2 regions of the Viridibacillus sp. d25.2 genome follow, and region 2 is predicted to be linked to the other one. Evidence: a T-box and tRNA genes for the amino acid it is inferred to sense, from the RefSeq annotation. Region 2 holds a T-box; the other holds one or more tRNA genes.
The links. A T-box is a leader RNA that pairs with one kind of tRNA and senses whether it is charged. The one in region 2 lies ahead of serS (serine--tRNA ligase), so its partner is inferred to be a tRNA-Ser.
Positions count from the first base shown of each region.

Region 1: it has a tRNA-Ser gene. The T-box ahead of serS (serine--tRNA ligase) is inferred to sense a tRNA for this amino acid. The anticodon was not compared.

Region 1 is NZ_CM196652.1:790,346-799,992, reverse strand. Features, by position in the region: gene ACZLO7_RS04015 (ATP-grasp domain-containing protein) at 1-11, opposite strand, end outside; gene ACZLO7_RS04010 (hypothetical protein) at 791-1,117, shown strand; one part of gene ACZLO7_RS04005 (IS3 family transposase) at 1,144-1,988, opposite strand; one part of gene ACZLO7_RS04005 (IS3 family transposase) at 1,988-2,267, opposite strand; gene ACZLO7_RS04000 (condensation domain-containing protein) at 2,379-2,645, opposite strand; gene ACZLO7_RS03995 (DUF2785 domain-containing protein) at 2,960-3,781, shown strand; tRNA gene ACZLO7_RS03990 (tRNA-Leu) at 4,328-4,409, opposite strand; tRNA gene ACZLO7_RS03985 (tRNA-Cys) at 4,452-4,525, opposite strand; tRNA gene ACZLO7_RS03980 (tRNA-Gly) at 4,538-4,612, opposite strand; tRNA gene ACZLO7_RS03975 (tRNA-Gln) at 4,621-4,692, opposite strand; tRNA gene ACZLO7_RS03970 (tRNA-His) at 4,699-4,774, opposite strand; tRNA gene ACZLO7_RS03965 (tRNA-His) at 4,822-4,897, opposite strand; tRNA gene ACZLO7_RS03960 (tRNA-Trp) at 4,914-4,987, opposite strand; tRNA gene ACZLO7_RS03955 (tRNA-Tyr) at 5,000-5,083, opposite strand; tRNA gene ACZLO7_RS03950 (tRNA-Thr) at 5,093-5,168, opposite strand; tRNA gene ACZLO7_RS03945 (tRNA-Phe) at 5,176-5,251, opposite strand; tRNA gene ACZLO7_RS03940 (tRNA-Asp) at 5,281-5,357, opposite strand; tRNA gene ACZLO7_RS03935 (tRNA-Met) at 5,361-5,437, opposite strand; tRNA gene ACZLO7_RS03930 (tRNA-Val) at 5,460-5,535, opposite strand; tRNA gene ACZLO7_RS03925 (tRNA-Glu) at 5,551-5,625, opposite strand; tRNA gene ACZLO7_RS03920 (tRNA-Ser) at 5,648-5,739, opposite strand; tRNA gene ACZLO7_RS03915 (tRNA-Asn) at 5,745-5,819, opposite strand; rRNA gene rrf (5S ribosomal RNA) at 5,831-5,946, opposite strand; rRNA gene ACZLO7_RS03905 (23S ribosomal RNA) at 6,083-9,012, opposite strand; tRNA gene ACZLO7_RS03900 (tRNA-Ala) at 9,109-9,184, opposite strand; tRNA gene ACZLO7_RS03895 (tRNA-Ile) at 9,197-9,273, opposite strand; rRNA gene ACZLO7_RS03890 (16S ribosomal RNA) at 9,370-9,647, opposite strand, start outside.
Region 2 is NZ_CM196652.1:2,978,757-2,988,403, forward strand. Features, by position in the region: gene ACZLO7_RS14650 (methyl-accepting chemotaxis protein) at 1-254, opposite strand, end outside; gene serS (serine--tRNA ligase) at 1,171-2,451, opposite strand; T-box leader at 2,574-2,790, opposite strand; gene ACZLO7_RS14660 (hypothetical protein) at 2,802-2,987, opposite strand; gene ACZLO7_RS14665 (CAP domain-containing protein) at 3,003-3,857, opposite strand; gene ACZLO7_RS14670 (ion channel) at 4,169-4,534, shown strand; gene ACZLO7_RS14675 (methyl-accepting chemotaxis protein) at 4,856-5,677, shown strand; gene ACZLO7_RS14680 (hypothetical protein) at 5,925-6,089, shown strand; gene ACZLO7_RS14685 (TIGR03943 family putative permease subunit) at 6,107-6,967, opposite strand; gene ACZLO7_RS14690 (permease) at 6,983-7,855, opposite strand; partial or broken gene ACZLO7_RS14695 (IS3 family transposase) at 8,354-9,220, opposite strand; gene ACZLO7_RS14700 (helix-turn-helix domain-containing protein) at 9,181-9,647, opposite strand, start outside.

The DNA.
Region 1 (9,647 bases), 2.2 Mb from region 2:
ATTGTTTTCATAAATTAGTTTATCAACCTTTCTGGTGCCTATGTTGGCATTTTTAGTCTGTGAAAATAGTTTATTCAATGGCGACTTGATTTGTTTAGGTCAACTTAACTATTAATTAATAATATATAATTGAGATAATTTAATTTAAACTCTACTTTTTCAAAGCGAAATCGGCAAATAACCCTTCCGTATGTCCTAATATCGTCATTATGATAAAGGTATCTATACCTGCTGCTACCATGCGTCTTGCCAAAGTAGCCTAAATATATGTGGGCTAACTCGCTTTAGTTCCTGCTAGGCTAGCGTATTTCGTAAAACGATATTGAATGGTATTTACTCGTATCTAAATCTCCTCTCCCAAAATACTGTAGCAGAACCCATAGAACTTTTAGCGATTTTGGCACAAACATAGGGGAAATATTTATTACTTTCTCTCAATACGTCTGGATCTAAACGATTTGTTTTAATTAATCTAATAATTTTTTGATATGATACACTATATAGATTTGCTATATCTTGATATATCATTTTATTTTTAGATAGTCAAAGTTCTAACAAAACTATTCACCTCAACAATTGTCTTTTGCAAAATAAAAGTACATATTGGCTATGGCAAACTGAAAATTGTGATGTGATTTATTCAGAACATTTTACAGGTACAATTAAAAGAACATACGGAATTTCAAAAGGTATTTGGAGTGGTTAAACACGGGGATACATTTCAAGAAGGTAAAGCAATATAATGATATAATGAGATTATTTTAATAAGGGCTTTGAGGAGTTTGAAACGATGAAACGATTTCTAAATATAAAATTCAATTTAAGAATGAAAATGATTCTGCTTATTAGCTTATTGATTATTAGTATTTGGATAATCTTCTCAGTATTCCTAGAGCGTTTTATATCGGATATGGCGGAGGATCAAATCGGCAAAAGAGCATTGAGTCTTGCCCATAGTGTAGCAAATATACCAGAAATTAAGGAAGCATTTGCATTGGAGGATCCTTCTTCAGTAATCCAGGGCATCGTTCAACCGATTCAGCAGGAGTCAGGCGCAGAATTTATTGTTGTTGGAAATAAGGAAGGAATAAGATACTCTCATACCAATCCAGACTGAACTGTCAACACTAAACTAGACAACTATTATAAGGTCTGTTGTTTAAATTCAACGGGCGTTTTATAGTCCAAAGTTTGATGAATTCGAATATTGTTAAACCAATTCACATAGTCTCGAAGTTCAAGTTCAAGTTGTTCAAGAGAAGTAAAAGAGCGTTGGTAAATAAATTCCGTTTTGAAGCTCCTAAATGTTCTTTCAGCCACGGCATTGTCATAAGGACATCCTTTTGTACTTAACGAACGTGTCATTCCAAAAGCTTCAACAGCTTCTGAAATCAGGTGATTATCAAATTCTTTCCCACGATCACTATGAAACATTTGTACATTTGTTAAGTTTCCTTTAATCCGACTTAAAGCTTGGTAAACAAGAACGGCGTTCTTATGTGAACCAGCACTATATCCGACCAGTTCACGATTAAATAAGTCGACAAATAGACAGACGTAGTGCCATTTATTAAGAACACGAACGTACGTTAAATCACTAACTAGGACGGCAAGTTCTTGTTCTTGCTGAAATTCACGGGCAAGCACATTTCCAATAGGTGCTTCATTACATGTTTCCTTATAAGGTTTAAATTGCGCTACTGTATAGTTTGAGGTAAGACCTAGTTGCTTCATGATACGACCAATCCGACGTCGAGAAACGATTTTCTCTTGCTTCTCAAGTTCCTTCTTAATTTTACGTGTACCGTAATTACTACGGCTTGCTTTGAAGATAGTCAAAATACACTCCGTTAACTCGATTTCATCGGCTGCTTTTTGTTCATCTTCACGTAAACTTGCGTAGTAATAATATGTACTACGTGGAATTTCAAGGACGTCGCACATTGCTGATACCGAATATTTGTGAGTGTTGTTTCGAATCACATCTATTTTCGTCCCATGATCAGCGCGGCTTGCTTTAAAATATCATTCTCCATCCGTAAACGTTGAAGTTCTTTACGCATTTCTATCAGTTCGTTTTCTTCAGGCGAACGATTATCTTTTGCTTTAAAGGAACCGGTATTTTGATGCTTTTTAATCCAACTATCTAGAGCCGAAGGCGTTAAGTCGTATTCACGTACAATATCTGCACGTGATTTTCCGTTCTCATAAAGCTGCACCATTTGTAATTTAAATTCAGCAGTAAACGTTCGGCGTTTTTGTCTCATCGGATAGCACGCTCCTTTTTGATTGTTAGAGTAAGTGTACTAGCCCTTATTTTATTTGTCTAACTTAGAGTAACCTGTCCACTCCACTTGTATACTCTGCATTGGGACTAATCATAATCCAAGTACATGTTGCTCTCTGCTAATTCTTGCTGACCATTTATTAATAGAACGCAAACCATCATAAGTGCTAATCAAGTGATGCCATACTCTTTCAATCTCTTTATCAGTTATATCTCCTTTAATTTTTAGGACAACCTGTTCCATGTATTCGCTCGATTTAGGATCCATCTGATATTTAAAGTGTAGTCCTTGCTGTGTAGGTGACAACGATAATATTTCCTGAATATTTTCTTTTCTTAATATTTTATTATTTATCAAGTAAACAATCCTTTTATTTTGTAGTGAATTTCAGTTAGATCGACTGTAATTATTGCTTCAGTAGATGTTCTTCACGCCCAAAATTTAAATTCCATAGTTATTGCGCTTTGGATTAATTTGATTTAATATACAAATTATGACTATCTAACTATTAACTTACAAGGAAAATCATGAAAATTATTATGCTATTGCGGATTGTCTCTGATCCTATCTGTACCTTATAGTAAGGGAAGAAGGGTACGGGAAGAAGCCGTATAGTCAGTAGAAACCCTTGAAAAAGTTAGTTCAGAAAATTTCTAGTAGGAGCGTGTAAAATGAATTTAAAAGAAAAGTTGATATTAATAAAAGAAAATGGGTACCAAGCACCCCCCGATACATTCCAGTTGATACTAGAAATGATAAATAACATCGGTTCTTTGGATGCCCAACTACGTGATGAGCTAATTTATACAACCTTATCACATTGGATTCCTGATAATTCTCTAACAGCAAACGAACTAGAACAACTTCTACCGGTTGTTTTGGATAAAAACCATTTGCTTTTTAAGCTTGGTGAAACAAATACAGACTCTGTCTTCACTCGATCTTTCTCCATGCTAGTCATACCGCTCTTCTTCATAAGGCATAGAGAATCACCATTTCTCTCAAGAGAGCAAATTCATCAGATAAAAGAGAAAGTATTTTACAATGTACAAGAAGAACGAGATTACCGTGGGTATGACGAAGAAAAAGGCTGGGCTCATGCTATAGCCCATGCAGCAGATGCTTTAGAAGATTTGGCTCAATGTTCCGAACTGGATAAAAATGACCTCTTAACTATCCTCGATTTGGTTTACGAAAAGATGACCATAACAGATCGAATTTACTCCGATGGGGAAGATGAGAGAATGGTAAAATCCATAATTAGTGTTTTAAATAGAAAAATACTTAGTCAGACTTATGTAGAGCAATGGATTCAAAGTTTTGGTGATGTGGAGAAAAATTCAGAATTTCTCCCTGCCTTTAAGCAAAAAAATAATATAAAGAACTTTTTGAAAAGTTTATACTTTCGAGTTAAATTTTACAAAGTGGATGCCGTTCTCTGCTCGACTATCGAGCAGACATTATATAAAGTAGAAAAAGTATACTATTCCTAATTAAAAAAATTGAGGGGAAAGCACCCGCACTTGTCCGTCTCCACTTCAAATGTGGTAACAGGCAAATAATAGCCCTCAGGGGACATTTTCACTTCACACTTTTCAGAGAAAATTTGATTTGCGGGGATTCAGATGGATCTCCGTTCTACATGGCAAAACAGACTATTCAACTAATTGTTTTACCATATTTTAGTATTAATTCACCTATTACTTTGAAGTTTCTTATTGAACTAACCTGCCTCGTTAGCTTAAGTACACTGTTTCACAAACTCACATCAAGACTAACATAAAATCCTATTTTTAATTTAGAAGTGTTATTCAATTAAATGGCCCGATTGTTGAACAAAGCGTTAGTGAAGTGTACTAAACATTGAACTTCTTGATTTTCAACAGCTTCTTTCATATTTACCATGATACTACCATCTCCCTTTAAATAGAAACGATAACAGTTTAAAAATATTTTATATCAACTATAATGTTCTTTCTACAAATTTTCTACAAAAAAAAGAAACCCCTGATATATCAAGGGTTTCAAGTTACTTTAGATACCGGTGGTCGGGGTCGAACCGACACTCTCGAAAGAACACGATTTTGAGTCGTGCGCGTCTGCCAATTCCGCCACACCGGCATAATATTATTATATGCAATATGTAGATATTTTAAAAATAATTGGAGGCGGCAACCGGATTTGAACCGGTGGTAGAGGTGTTGCAGACCTGTGCCTTACCACTTGGCTATGCCGCCGTAAATAAAAAATGGAGCGGAAGACGAGGTTCGAACTCGCGACCCCCACCTTGGCAAGGTGGTGTTCTACCACTGAACTACTTCCGCAAATTTAACTGGGGTACCTGGATTCGAACCAGGGCATGACGGAATCAAAATCCGTTGCCTTACCGCTTGGCTATACCCCAATAATATGGGGCGACTGATGGGAATCGAACCCACGAATGCCTGAACCACAATCAGGTGCGTTAACCACTTCGCCACAACCGCCATAATATTATTATTATATTTCAATCATTTTATTGTCAAAAATTAAATGGGGCGACTGATGGGAATCGAACCCACGAATGCCTGAACCACAATCAGGTGCGTTAACCACTTCGCCACAACCGCCATTATAAAATTAAATTGGCAGGGGCAGTAGGAATCGAACCCACATCAAAGGTTTTGGAGACCTCTATTCTACCGTTAAACTATGCCCCTAAAATAAAAAAATGGTGGAGGGGGACGGATTCGAACCGCCGAACCCGAAGGAGCGGATTTACAGTCCGCCGCGTTTAGCCTCTTCGCTACCCCTCCAGAAAAACATGGTGCCGGCGAAAGGAGTCGAACCCTCGACCTACTGATTACAAGTCAGTTGCTCTACCAACTGAGCTACACCGGCATTATTATGGTGGGTCAGGACGGAATCGAACCGCCGACACTTAGAGCTTCAATCTAATGCTCTACCAACTGAGCTACTGACCCATAATAATTTAATATTCTTTTTTAAAAAATGGCGGTCCGGACGGGACTCGAACCCGCGACCTCCTGCGTGACAGGCAGGCATTCTAACCAACTGAACTACCGGACCATTTGGTTGCGGGGACAGGATTTGAACCTGTGACCTTCGGGTTATGAGCCCGACGAGCTACCGAACTGCTCCACCCCGCGATAATGGTATTATTAATTTAAATGGTGGAGGATGACGGGATCGAACCGCCGACCCCCTGCTTGTAAGGCAGGTGCTCTCCCAGCTGAGCTAATCCTCCGTATAATGTTATAAATGGTGACCCCTACGGGATTCGAACCCGTGTTACCGCCGTGAAAGGGCGGTGTCTTAACCGCTTGACCAAGGGGCCATTTAATAAATGAGAATGTGTATGGCGGAGAGCAAGGGATTTGAACCCTTGAGACAAGGTTACTCGCCTACACGGTTTCCAACCGTGCTCCTTCGGCCACTCGGACAGCTCTCCAAAAATGGCTCCGAAGGTAGGACTCGAACCTACGACCGTCCGGTTAACAGCCGGATGCTCTACCACTGAGCTACTTCGGAATAATATGATCGCCTAGCAACGTCCTACTCTCACAGGGGGAGACCCCCAACTACCATCGGCGCTAAAGAGCTTAACTTCTGTGTTCGACATGGGAACAGGTGTGACCTCTTTGCCATCGCCACTAGACTATTGTATTACCTAAGGACAAGAATAATTATATCATCTTTTTTAAATTTTAGCAAGTGTTTTTTGCTATTTTAGAAAAGTTTTTTATTATTCTCTCAAAACTGGATAAATTACATTGAAGTTTGTTAAGTAAAATTTGGTTAAGTCCTCGATCTATTAGTATTCGTCAGCTCCGTATGTCGCCACACTTCCACCTCGAACCTATCTACCTCATCGTCTTTGAGGGATCTTACTTACTTGCGTAATGGGAAATCTCATCTTGAGGGGGGCTTCATGCTTAGATGCTTTCAGCACTTATCCCGTCCACACATAGCTACCCAGCGATGCCCTTGGCAGAACAACTGGTACACCAGCGGTGTGTCCATCCCGGTCCTCTCGTACTAAGGACAGCTCCTCTCAAATTTCCTACGCCCACGACGGATAGGGACCGAACTGTCTCACGACGTTCTGAACCCAGCTCGCGTACCGCTTTAATGGGCGAACAGCCCAACCCTTGGGACCGACTACAGCCCCAGGATGCGATGAGCCGACATCGAGGTGCCAAACCTCCCCGTCGATGTGGACTCTTGGGGGAGATAAGCCTGTTATCCCCGGGGTAGCTTTTATCCGTTGAGCGATGGCCCTTCCATGCGGAACCACCGGATCACTAAGCCCGTCTTTCGACCCTGCTCGACTTGTAGGTCTCGCAGTCAAGCTCCCTTATGCCTTTACACTCTACGAATGATTTCCAACCATTCTGAGGGAACCTTTGGGCGCCTCCGTTACTCTTTAGGAGGCGACCGCCCCAGTCAAACTGCCCGCCTGACACTGTCTCCTACCCCGCTAAGGGGCATGGGTTAGAAGTTCAATACAGCTAGGGTAGTATCCCACCAACGCCTCCTCCGAAGCTGGCGCTCCGGAATCTCTGGCTCCTACCTATCCTGTACAAGCTGTATCAAAATTCAATATCAGGCTACAGTAAAGCTCCACGGGGTCTTTCCGTCCTGTCGCGGGTAACCTGCATCTTCACAGGTACTATAATTTCACCGAGTCTCTCGTTGAGACAGTGCCCAGATCGTTACGCCTTTCGTGCGGGTCGGAACTTACCCGACAAGGAATTTCGCTACCTTAGGACCGTTATAGTTACGGCCGCCGTTTACTGGGGCTTCAATTCGCACCTTCGCTTGCGCTAAGCACTCCTCTTAACCTTCCAGCACCGGGCAGGCGTCAGCCCCTATACGTCACCTTACGGTTTTGCAGAGACCTGTGTTTTTGCTAAACAGTCGCCTGGGCCTATTCACTGCGGCTCTCTCGGGCTTTCACCCTACTAGAGCACCCCTTCTCCCGAAGTTACGGGGTCATTTTGCCGAGTTCCTTAACGAGAGTTCTCTCGCACACCTTAGGATTCTCTCCTCGACTACCTGTGTCGGTTTGCGGTACGGGCACCTTTTACCTCGCTAGAGGCTTTTCTTGGCAGTGTGAAATCAGGAACTCCGGACATACGTCCTCGTCATCACAGCTCAACGTTATAGAAATGGGATTTGCCTCATTTCACGCCTCACTGCTTGAACATGCATAACCAACAGCATGCTTACCCTATCCTACTGCGTCCCCCCATTGCTCAAATGGTAAATAGGTGGTACAGGAATATCAACCTGTTGTCCATCGCCTACGCCTATCGGCCTCGGCTTAGGTCCCGACTAACCCTGAGCGGACGAGCCTTCCTCAGGAAACCTTAGTCATTCGGTGGACGGGATTCTCACCCGTCTTTCGCTACTCATACCGGCATTCTCACTTCTAAGCGCTCCACCAGTCCTTCCGGTCTGACTTCACAGCACTTAGAACGCTCTCCTACCACGGACATCTAAGATGTCCATCCACAGCTTCGGTGAATTGTTTAGCCCCGATACATTTTCGGCGCAGCGTCACTCGACCAGTGAGCTATTACGCACTCTTTAAATGATGGCTGCTTCTGAGCCAACATCCTGGTTGTCTAAGCAACGTCACATCCTTTTCCACTTAACAATTACTTTGGGACCTTAGCTGGTGGTCTGGGCTGTTTCCCTTTTGACTACGGATCTTATCACTCGCAGTCTGACTCCCGTGCATAAATCACTGGCATTCGGAGTTTGTCTGAATTCGGTAATCCGGGATGGACCCCTAGTTCAAACAGTGCTCTACCTCCAGGATTCTCTATCACGAGGCTAGCCCTAAAGCTATTTCGGAGAGAACCAGCTATCTCCAGGTTCGATTGGAATTTCTCCGCTACCCACACCTCATCCCCGCACTTTTCAACGTACGTGGGTTCGGGCCTCCAGTAAGTGTTACCTTACCTTCACCCTGGACATGGGTAGATCACCTGGTTTCGGGTCTACAACCACATACTCATTCGCCCTATTCAGACTCGCTTTCGCTACGGCTCCGTCTTCTAAAACTTAACCTCGCATGTAATCGTAACTCGCCGGTTCATTCTACAAAAGGCACGCTATCACCCATTAACGGGCTCTAACTACTTGTAGGCACATGGTTTCAGGATCTATTTCACTCCCCTTCCGGGGTGCTTTTCACCTTTCCCTCACGGTACTGGTTCACTATCGGTCACTAGGTAGTATTTAGCCTTGGGAGATGGTCCTCCCAGATTCCAACGGAATTTCACGTGTTCCGCCGTACTCAGGATACACTCAAGAGAGAATGAACTTTCAACTACAGGGCTGTTACCTGCTCTGGCGGGCCTTTCCAGACCGCTTCGTTTAACTCATTCCTTTGTAACTCCATATAGAGTGTCCTACAACCCCAAGAGGCAAGCCTCTTGGTTTGGGCTATTCCCGTTTCGCTCGCCGCTACTCAGGGAATCGATTTTTCTTTCTCTTCCTCCAGGTACTTAGATGTTTCAGTTCCCTGGGTCTGCCATCAAGACGCTATGTATTCACGTCAAGATACTGCTCCATTACGAACAGTGGGTTCCCCCATTCGGAAATCTCCGGATCAAAGCTCACTTACAGCTCCCCGAAGCATATCGGTGTTAGTGCCGTCCTTCTTCGGCTCCTAGTGCCAAGGCATCCGCCATGCGCCCTTAATAACTTAACCTAAAAGTTAGTTATTAAGCCTAAAAAACTTAATAATAAAAAATGTGTTACTTAATTTGCTTCAATGTCGTTTTATCCAGTTTTCAAAGAACAATATTGGTGGAGCCTAGCGGGATCGAACCGCTGACCTCCTGCGTGCAAGGCAGGCGCTCTCCCAGCTGAGCTAAGGCCCCGAAAAGAAAATATGGTGGGCCTAAATGGACTCGAACCATCGACCTCACGCTTATCAGGCGTGCGCTCTAACCAGCTGAGCTATAGGCCCCTTTTGGGAAAATATATAATTGAAGTATGAACCTTCAAAACTGAACGCAAGACGTTAATCGACAGATCCAAGATCTGTTTCCGTAATTATCCTTAGAAAGGAGGTGATCCAGCCGCACCTTCCGATACGGCTACCTTGTTACGACTTCACCCCAATCATCTATCCCACCTTCGGCGGCTGGCTCCATAAAGGTTACCTCACCGACTTCGGGTGTTACAAACTCTCGTGGTGTGACGGGCGGTGTGTACAAGGCCCGGGAACGTATTCACCGTGGCATGCTGATCCACGATTACTAGCGATTCCGGCTTCATGTAGGCGAGTTGCAGCCTACAATCCGAACTGAGAACGATTTTATGAGATTAGCATACCCTCGC
Region 2 (9,647 bases):
TCGCCCTTTCCATACATCGAAGAATTAATTTCCTCACTGAAGACGCCTAATTCGTTTATTTTTTCACTGATGGTTTTGTCTATAAGTTTATTTAATACTTCAACACTCTCGTTGGCACTATGAAGAATTTCCTCTTCTATAGAATCTTTAGCTGATATATATGACAATACCCCAACCAAAACAACAGGGATTACTAATACAAGCGCAAATGAAATATATAGCTTATTTTTAAGGCTTCTGAATAAATTTTTCATGCAACAATTCTCCTTTTTCTACACAATGCTTTAAAAGCTTTATTCTTAAGATGCTTTCTTACAACTATTCTCTGTATGCTTTTATACGCAAACCTTATATCGAAATACTGATAAGGAATCAAAAAGAAAAAAGCTGCTTTCTTACATATTTTTCAACTACAACTCCTTTGATTAAATAAATTATTTCCTTTGCTTTTATCGGCCGAAATACAATAATTCGAACATTAAAATTCCGAATTAAAATTACATTTAAAAATTCACAACTAATGACCTATTTCAGAAGCATTATAGCCTCCCGATATAAATTAATCTAATTCATTTAAACAATCTTCATAAACAGATAAACAAATAGAAAGAACTCATTTTGATCAATCTTTTTTCAAAATGAGTTCTATTTTAGTTTCTATTAAATTCAATGTTTCAAGGTTAAAAGAATTAGAAATGAAGTACGTTGTAATTCGATAGGATGATACTTTGTCAGCAGATGTCACTTTATCAATCTACTTACAAAATGATTGAATCATATTATATTATCAAGACCTAAATTTAATAAGCATAGATAAATTAAGGGACATAACATATTTTATATGACTAATATGTTATGTCCTTTCTCATACAACTAATTGGCAGTAAATTAAATAAGAAAGAGACACCTACTCCACAATCGCGCCCGATTGCGGAATAGTGGAAAATGCGAAAGAGCTGCAAAATGTCATTTCTAAATTTTTTCTAATGCACCCCATCCTTGATCATAGTAACATCTTTTTTAATCCCGCTAAATTTCCTTTAAGAAATAAAGCATTTTTTCAATTCCACAGCGTTTACACCACCCGATACTATTAAAAGCACCTGTAAATCGATAAAAAGGCAATACAATTACCTGTAAAGGATATCTAAAATAGCTTTTATCCGTTATTTATTTTGGTGCAATTACTTCTTTACCACCCATGTATGGTCTTAAAACTTCAGGGATTACTACGCTTCCATCAGCTTGTTGGTAGTTTTCTAAAATAGCAGCAACTGTACGACCAATGGCAAGACCTGAACCGTTTAATGTATGAACATATTCTGGTTTTGCATTTGGCTCACGACGGAAGCGGATATTCGCTCGTCGTGCTTGGAAATCCTCAAAGTTAGAGCAAGAAGAAATTTCACGGTACATGTTTTGTGCAGGAATCCAAACTTCTAAATCATATTTCTTCGCTGAAGTAAAACCTAAATCAGCTGTACATATTTTTAGCTTACGATATGGTAAGCCTAGTAATTGCAATACTTTTTCCGCATGATTTGTTAATAGCTCTAATTGTTCGTATGATTCCTCTGGTTTTACAAAGCGAACTAGTTCTACTTTGTTGAACTGATGTTGCCGGATTAAACCACGTGTATCACGACCTGCAGATCCCGCTTCTGAACGGAAGCACGCACTATAGGCAGCAAAGCCTTGTGGTAAAGCCTCCGCCAGTAAAATTTCATCACGATAGAAGTTTGTTACAGGTACCTCTGCAGTTGGAATCATGAAATAATCTGTTTCCTCTAATTTAAATACATCTTCTTCAAATTTAGGAAGGTTTCCAGTACCCGTCAAGCTATCACGATTAACAATGACAGGTGGTAGCATTTCCTCATAACCATGCTCCTCTGCATGTAAATCCATCATAAATGTCATTAATGCACGTTCTAAACGAGCTCCAAGCCCGCGGTAGAATAAGAAACGGCTACCTGTTACTTTTGTACCTCGTTCAAAGTCAACAATCTTCAAATCTGTAGCAAGATCCCAGTGTGCTTTAATGTCAAAATCAAATGTTGGAATTTCACCCCAAGTATATTCTTCTACATTGTCGTCTTCTGTTGTCCCTACTGGTACAGATTCGTGTGGAATGTTTGGCAAGCGCATCATCATATCTTTAAAGCGCTCTTCAACATCATTTAGTTGAACATCTAGCTCTTTAATATCATCACCTACTTGACGCATACGAGCAATAACTTCATCTGCATTTTCCTTGTTGCGTTTCATAATTGAAATTTGTTCAGATACTTTATTTCGTTCTGCTTTTAATTCTTCTGTTTTAGCAATTAACTCACGACGCTTTGCATCTAAATCCTCAAAGTGATCTAAGTTGCCTAAATCTTCATTACGCGTTAATAGCATTTCTTTAATTTCCGCGAAATTATCGCGTACGCGTTTAATATCTAACATAGTCATACCTCCAGTAGTTTAATGACATTGCAAACATTAAGTCTTGGTGTAATTGCGTTGCAAGCTAAACTCCAATAGCTCCGCTTTGAATCAAAATAAACACAAAAAAGCCCCCATCCCTAAAAAGGGACGAGAGCTACCCGCGTTGCCACCCTAATTGATTAGGCATATACCTAATCCACTTATTTCATAACGGCATTTCAGCCGGCTACAGCCTACTTACATTACTTCGACTGTGCAACTCCAGGACGGATTCACAAGTGCTTCTATCAGCTTCCACCAACCGCTGACTCTCTAAAAAAAAACGTGCTTGCTACTACTTCCCATCATCGTGTTCAGTTATTTAAATTTTAACCATACTGTACTATATGAAAACAGATTATGCAAGCCATACCATAGTATACAAAATATTCTAGAATTCTTGAATCACCGGTTAATTCCGGATGAAATGCACAACTCAATAAATGACCATTTCGCGCTAAGATAATTTCCCCTTTATATTCAGCGATAGTAACCCCCCTCTTGTCAAAAAGCAAGAAGGGGGTTTGTAGTTATTTTGCAAAAATTTGAGTACCGTATGTTGGATATTGAGCGTTTTTACCTGAAATAACAATACCTATTCCAACTTTTTGATAATTAGGTGATAAAATATTTTCTCTGTGACCAGTAGAATTCATCCAGCCATCCATGAAACTTGTTGCCGTTGGATAACCTACAGCGATATTCTCCCCTGATGCATATGTTTTATACCTTGATCCACTAAGGAGGTTTGACCAGCTCCCGAAGGTTGGGCTTGTATGGCTGAAATAGCGATTTGTCTCCATATCTAGTGAACGAATTATCGCAAGCTTTGTAAGCTTTGGATCTTGCTTTAAAGGTTTCAATTTCTTTTTTGCACGCTCTTTATTTATTATGCTAACTATTTGATCTTGCATTTTTTTATTTCCTAAATCAATGTAACTATCAACAAATTTACCAGATTTAATCCAGTAAGTCTTGCTACCTTTGTTTACTTTAATCCACCCATTTGTATTTGCTGCACTCACTTTATAAATCCCAGCGGCAAGCTTCGTTGTTGATTTAGAACCTTTTGCTTTTTTATAGGTTGTTGTTTTTTTTGAAAGATAGATATAATCACCAGTGAAACCGTTCTTTACCCACTTTTTATCTTTTGTTTGCATCCATTTATCTTTTGTTGTTTTTATAATCGTTACTTTCTTTTTAGCAGCTACTATAGATTTTCTTCCATATCCATCTTGCTTAGTAAACAGTCTACTTGTTTCAGTAAGCGTTACTTGTTTTGTTTTTGGACTACTTGCTTTAACATTGGTTGGACTTGCTAAACTACATAATAAGATCATCGCCATGAATACGACGCTAAATTTTTTCACCATTTTATTATTCAACTTAATTCCTCCGAATCTAATTATTAAAACGATAATTTTCAATGTTAGTAGTACTCTCTCAATAATCTTTTCGGAGAATTCTTCATTAAATATAGTCGTTTAATCAATATCAATTAAAAAAGAATCGTATTGACTCAATTTTTACTCACTATATCACAGTATCATTTTTTTATGATTATAAAGATAAAAAATAGTTTTAAACTATCAGTAAATCCATTATGTATAGGTGATTGTAACTAAAATATATATTTGTTTATTTATTTTCTATCTGTTGTATACTTGTTACAAATAGCAGCAGAAAGAGAGATTGTATGATTTCATTTATATTAACTACAAAGCGTCTTTTAAAAGCTCTAATTCGCGCTTTTAAGCAACCGTTGTTTATTTCATTGATTACATCATTATTTTTTATCCTTTTGTCAGGGACGATGTTTTATACGAACGTAGAAGGTTGGTCTATACTTGATGCCATTTACTTTTGTGTCGTCAGTCTCATTCCAAGCGGTGTAGATACTTCACTCACACCGACTACAAGTCTAGGCAAAGTATTTACGATGTTTTATTTAGCTGTTGGCGTTGGTGTTATGTTTCTAACATTACTGATTCTTGGTAAGACAATGATTAAGTCAACAGATGAATCGACTTCGGAAATTACAAAAAAGAGAAAATTATTGTAAGTAGTTTTAAGGTTGTCTTAATAGACGACCTTTTTTATATACTTTTTTACAACGCATGTATTTTTATGTAAGGTATCTTTACTCTAACGATAAAATTTTTATAAAAATATTTTAAACCTCTCATCAGATATTGTCGAAACAAGGAACTTTTTATACGATTTTCACCAAATGAATAATTGAAATATTTACTCTATAGGAAATATAAGCTATGATAATTAGGGAATAGTCAATTCTATCTATATTTTAATTATAGATAATGACAAATTACTTGCGACCATCTATCTCTTTTGATGGCTAGTATATAGGGCGGAGGTCATTAATTTGGATTTATTAGAAGTATTAAAACAGGCAACACCATACATACAATTAGCATTCAATAATGAAATTTTTGTCAGTATAGTTGATCGTGATCAAAACAAGGTTTACTTTGCGTCTCCAGGTACTAAAGTTGATCTAGGGGTAAAGACTGGCGATACAATGAAGGTTACTGAAGAATTACGACAAGCCTACGCAGGGAAAAACGTATCGAAGGATATACCTGCCGAATTTTATGGGGTCTTACTTCATACGAAAATATATCCAATTAAAGAAAACGGTCGTGTAGTTGGAGCTCTTAGCTTAGTTTTCTCAATGGAGAACCAAGAAAAGTTACAATCTTATTTGAGTCACCTACAAAATGCTGTCATTGGTTTACAGGATAAAGTACATCTTGTTGCCTCTCATTCAGAGGAGCTTGCAGCAACAAGTACTGAAATTACAGTACAATCTCGACAAGCACTTGCTGATTCAGAAGCTTCACATAGCGTAACAGATTTTATCAAATCAATTTCCCAACAAACGAATTTACTTGGTTTAAATGCTTCTATTGAAGCTGCTCGAGCAGGTCAGCATGGAGCTGGATTTAATATTGTTGCTCAAGAAGTACGAAAATTATCTCTAGAAACAAAGTCAGCTACAGAAAAGATTGAAGATTCACTGAAAAATATCACACAAAATCTACAAGGTTTAATGGGGAGTATGAATCAGATCAATACTGCATCAAATGAGCAAGCAGAGCTTGTACAAGGTTTCAGCTCAATTATCGAAGAGTTAGGTTCCCTGAGCAGTCAGATGGGCCAATTGGTGAAAGAAACATTGCGTTAGATTTCCATATTTTCAATCGAAATAATCAAGCCCATTGAGTATTCTATATGCAATGGGCTATTTAAATATATAATCTTACTTCACATGCATGCTATTTTAAAATACTTCCTTGTTCTACTTCTAACTTCCTCTTCTATACTTAAACACTTACCTATTTAATATTAATAAACATTATTAGCACCCGTAATAAAATACTTCTTGATTCTAGGAACAAATGTTCTTATAATGGATATAAGAGGTGAGTCGCATGAAACAACAAGTAAAAAAACAGCAATTGACAACTGCTGAGAGGCACTATTTACAGTGCGCTGCAAACGAACTTTTAAACACTGCATCAAAAGATACCGTTTTATCCACTTTAGCAATCTACGCATGTTTATCCAAAATAAAAACGCCATCTACAAAGAGATAGCGTTTTACTATGTTCATTTATAAATTTGGATTTTCATAACCCCTGAATGTATATGGTTCTTCTGGTTGTATTGTTTTCTCCCAAGAATCAACCTTCAGTACTGGGATATTTGCTTTAAAAGGTTGGTAGTAAACTGTAGAGATCGTACCTTCTACATTCACCCAATCATCATCTTGTAATTTCATATCATCCGGAAATTCAACTAACATTCCAAACACACCTGAGTCTGCTACACAGTGAATGACACCAAAGCGTAACACAAAAGCCTGCTTACGATCTATTACTTGCTCTTTGTATATAAATCCTTTATATGAGAGCTTTTTTCCGATAAATTCTCCAGGGAAGTTATAGATTGTCTCCATCCCTTTTAGAAAATTTTCATCATTTAAAGCGACTGTAGGCATATTAGCGAAGACACCGAGTTCTTTTTGCATGATTTCATTATATCCATCTTTTCCAAAGTAAATGCTAGTATCTGGACGTAAATACTGCGTTTGTACAAAAGAATCTCCTTCCTCAAAATCATCAATTGCTTTAAAAGAAAAGCCTTTTGATTTTACTACAGTTGAATCTAATGTAGCTATTGGAAGAAATAAGCCTGTCACTAATGGAAATATAAATATTGCATAGTGGAAAATTCTAGTAACAAACGAACTGTCCTTTTCATGTTTATGATCGTGGTCACAGCACTCATGACTGTGTTCCTCTTCCTCTTTTGTCATACTGATAATTTGAACAATTGTCAGTATAGCAAAAAGTATAATTCCCAATATACATATATACTCATACTTCATATTAATATATTTTGAATTATCGCCTGATGAGTAGAGGTAATAAAAGAAATAAGTAAAGCTCATTAGTATTAATGCTCGAATCATCTTTATTCCCCTCCGCTATACTAACATCGAGCTGATAAATACGAAAATAAAAATATATAAAATCAGCGTCATTATGAATTTCTTTTTAAATGTTGAAAGCATCATTAATAAGTTTTTAATATCAACCATTGCACCGAACAACAAGAAAGCAACTAACGAAGATGTTGTAAAAGTACCTCTAAATGAGGCAGCTATAAATGCATCTGCTTCAGAGCAAAGTGATAGTACAAACGATAATCCCATCATGACTAAAGAGGATGTAGCTTTCGTTTGGCCTAATTCTAATAAAAATGAAGTTTTAACGAATATTTGCATAGAAGCTGCTACAAATGCACCGATAATTAAGTACTTCCCTACCGAGAAAAACTCATCAATTGCATGATTAAGAGTACCAACAAATTTTTGTAAAAATGATTTCTTTACTTCGTCATGATGACATTGTAATTCGGGTTCTTCTAATAACTGCGTGTCTTTATATTGAAATGAAATGATAACTCCAATGATAAATGCAATAACAAATGCTAATCCCCCACGATACCAAACCATATCCCAACTATTCCCAAAAGCAATATAAGTCGAAAATAACACGATAGGATTAATAATTGGACCAGTAAGCATAAAAGGTATAGCGGCATGTAGTGGCACGCCTTTTTTCAATAATCTTCTAACTATTGGTATAATGCCACATTCACACGCAGGAAATAACGCACCAATTAACGTTCCATATAAAACTGCAAGTATTTTATTTTTCGGTACAATTTTAGCGATCATCTGTTCACTTACAAACATTTGAATAAGTCCTGAAATAAATACACCTATTAGAACAAATGGTAATGCTTCTATAATAATACTAATAAAAATAGTATTCAGTTGTAAAAATGTTGCCACGCTTTAATTACCTTCTTTACTTTATCAATTTAATCACTCTATGCATTGTACTCTAAAAAAAATAAAAAAGAAACTAGAGTAATGACATATGCTAGTTATTGGTTATAATATCTTTTGAGTGAGCTATTTTCATCTTATATATTCTAACAGATTATAAATAGCACTACCTTCTACTCATTATTAACCCTGCCTAAATACCCATTATCATCCAACACTTTTATTCTATTAAAAGATAGGAATTCTACAGTTGTATCATTATCAAAAGGTTTAAGTCAACGTTTCAACCATAACGTGCATTAAATACTTCTACAATTGACGCCGTATAAAGTCGGTTAGTTCCGACAATTTCTAACGAATGGTGTAAAGACTGCGAAACCAACATGCCCATATTATCTTGTAACGAATGTAGCCTTTCAACATCTGATAAACTATAATGTGGTAAAGAAATAATGAAAATAAGCCCTAAACGGTAGTGACCCCTTAAAGTTAGAGTTTTATTTATGCAGCTAATTGGCTGGCATGAGTTCGGTATTTTACCGGGCTCATGCTGGCCAATTTTTGTTTAATTCGATCGTTATTATAGTAATAGATATACTTCTCTATTTTCTTCTTTAACGCTTCATAGGAGATTAATTCTTCTCCGTAATACATTTCTTGTTTGAGTAAGCCAAAGAAGTTCTCCATGGTCGCATTGTCTGCACAGGTTGCTTTACGAGACATGCTTTGGAAAATCTTGTTTCGCTTTAATTTTTTCACCCATAAATGATGTTGATAGTGCCAGCCCTGATCCGAGTGAATCGTTGTACGGTATAGGGCATGTTCTTGAATAATTGGGAGTGCTTGTTTCAATGAGTCTATTACGAAATCAAGTGTAGGGCGTTTAGACATACTAAAGCTCAGTATTTCACCGTTATATAAATCCATAATCGGACTTAAATAGAGTTTTTCGTTGTTTGTACATTTGAATTCTGTTACGTCTGTCACGAGTTTTTGTAAGAAGTACGTTGTATGGAAACGGCGGTTTAATCGATTCCTCGCGACTTTCCCTACAGTACCCTTATACGATTTATAGCGAGATTTACGCACGAATTTCACGCATTTTAAATTCAATTCACTCATGATTCGTTGTACTTTTTTATGATTGATTTTATGTCCTTGTCCCTTTAATTCCGCATGAATGCGACGATATCCATATCGCCCTTCATGTTGCTCAAAAGTCTCTAAAATCAACGTTTTCCACGCTTGATCTGGATCTTCATCCTTCATTTGCTTGATGTGATAGTGATACGTTGCTTCTGGAATATCGACTTGTTTAAAGATGTATTTTAATCGGAACCCTTCTTTTTTGAGTTCAAAGGCGATTGCTGCTTGTGCTTTTCGAGGAAGGCATCCGGGTTCTCTCGAAAAGCCTTCAACTTTTTTAAATACGCAACCTCTAGACGAAGTAGTTCATTTTCACGTTCTAACTGCTCCTCACGAGACATTGTTTTTTTCACTGTAGCTTCTGATTTTTTAGACATAGATGGCCTTCCCTTCGCATGTTTCAGGCCTTCTACTCCTTCTTTTAAAAACTTACTGTTCCAAGTTGCGATTAAACTAGGATCATTCATGTTAAATCGAATTGCTGTATCTTGGTAAGAAGCACCTGTTTGTTTCATAAAGTTTAATACATCTAATTTGAATTGAACAGGATATTCTTCATGCTTTGTTTTCCGTTGTAAACCTTCTTCTCCAAAAATTTTATATGCTCTAACCCAACGTTTGATTGGAGTTGGAGATGGAATACCATATT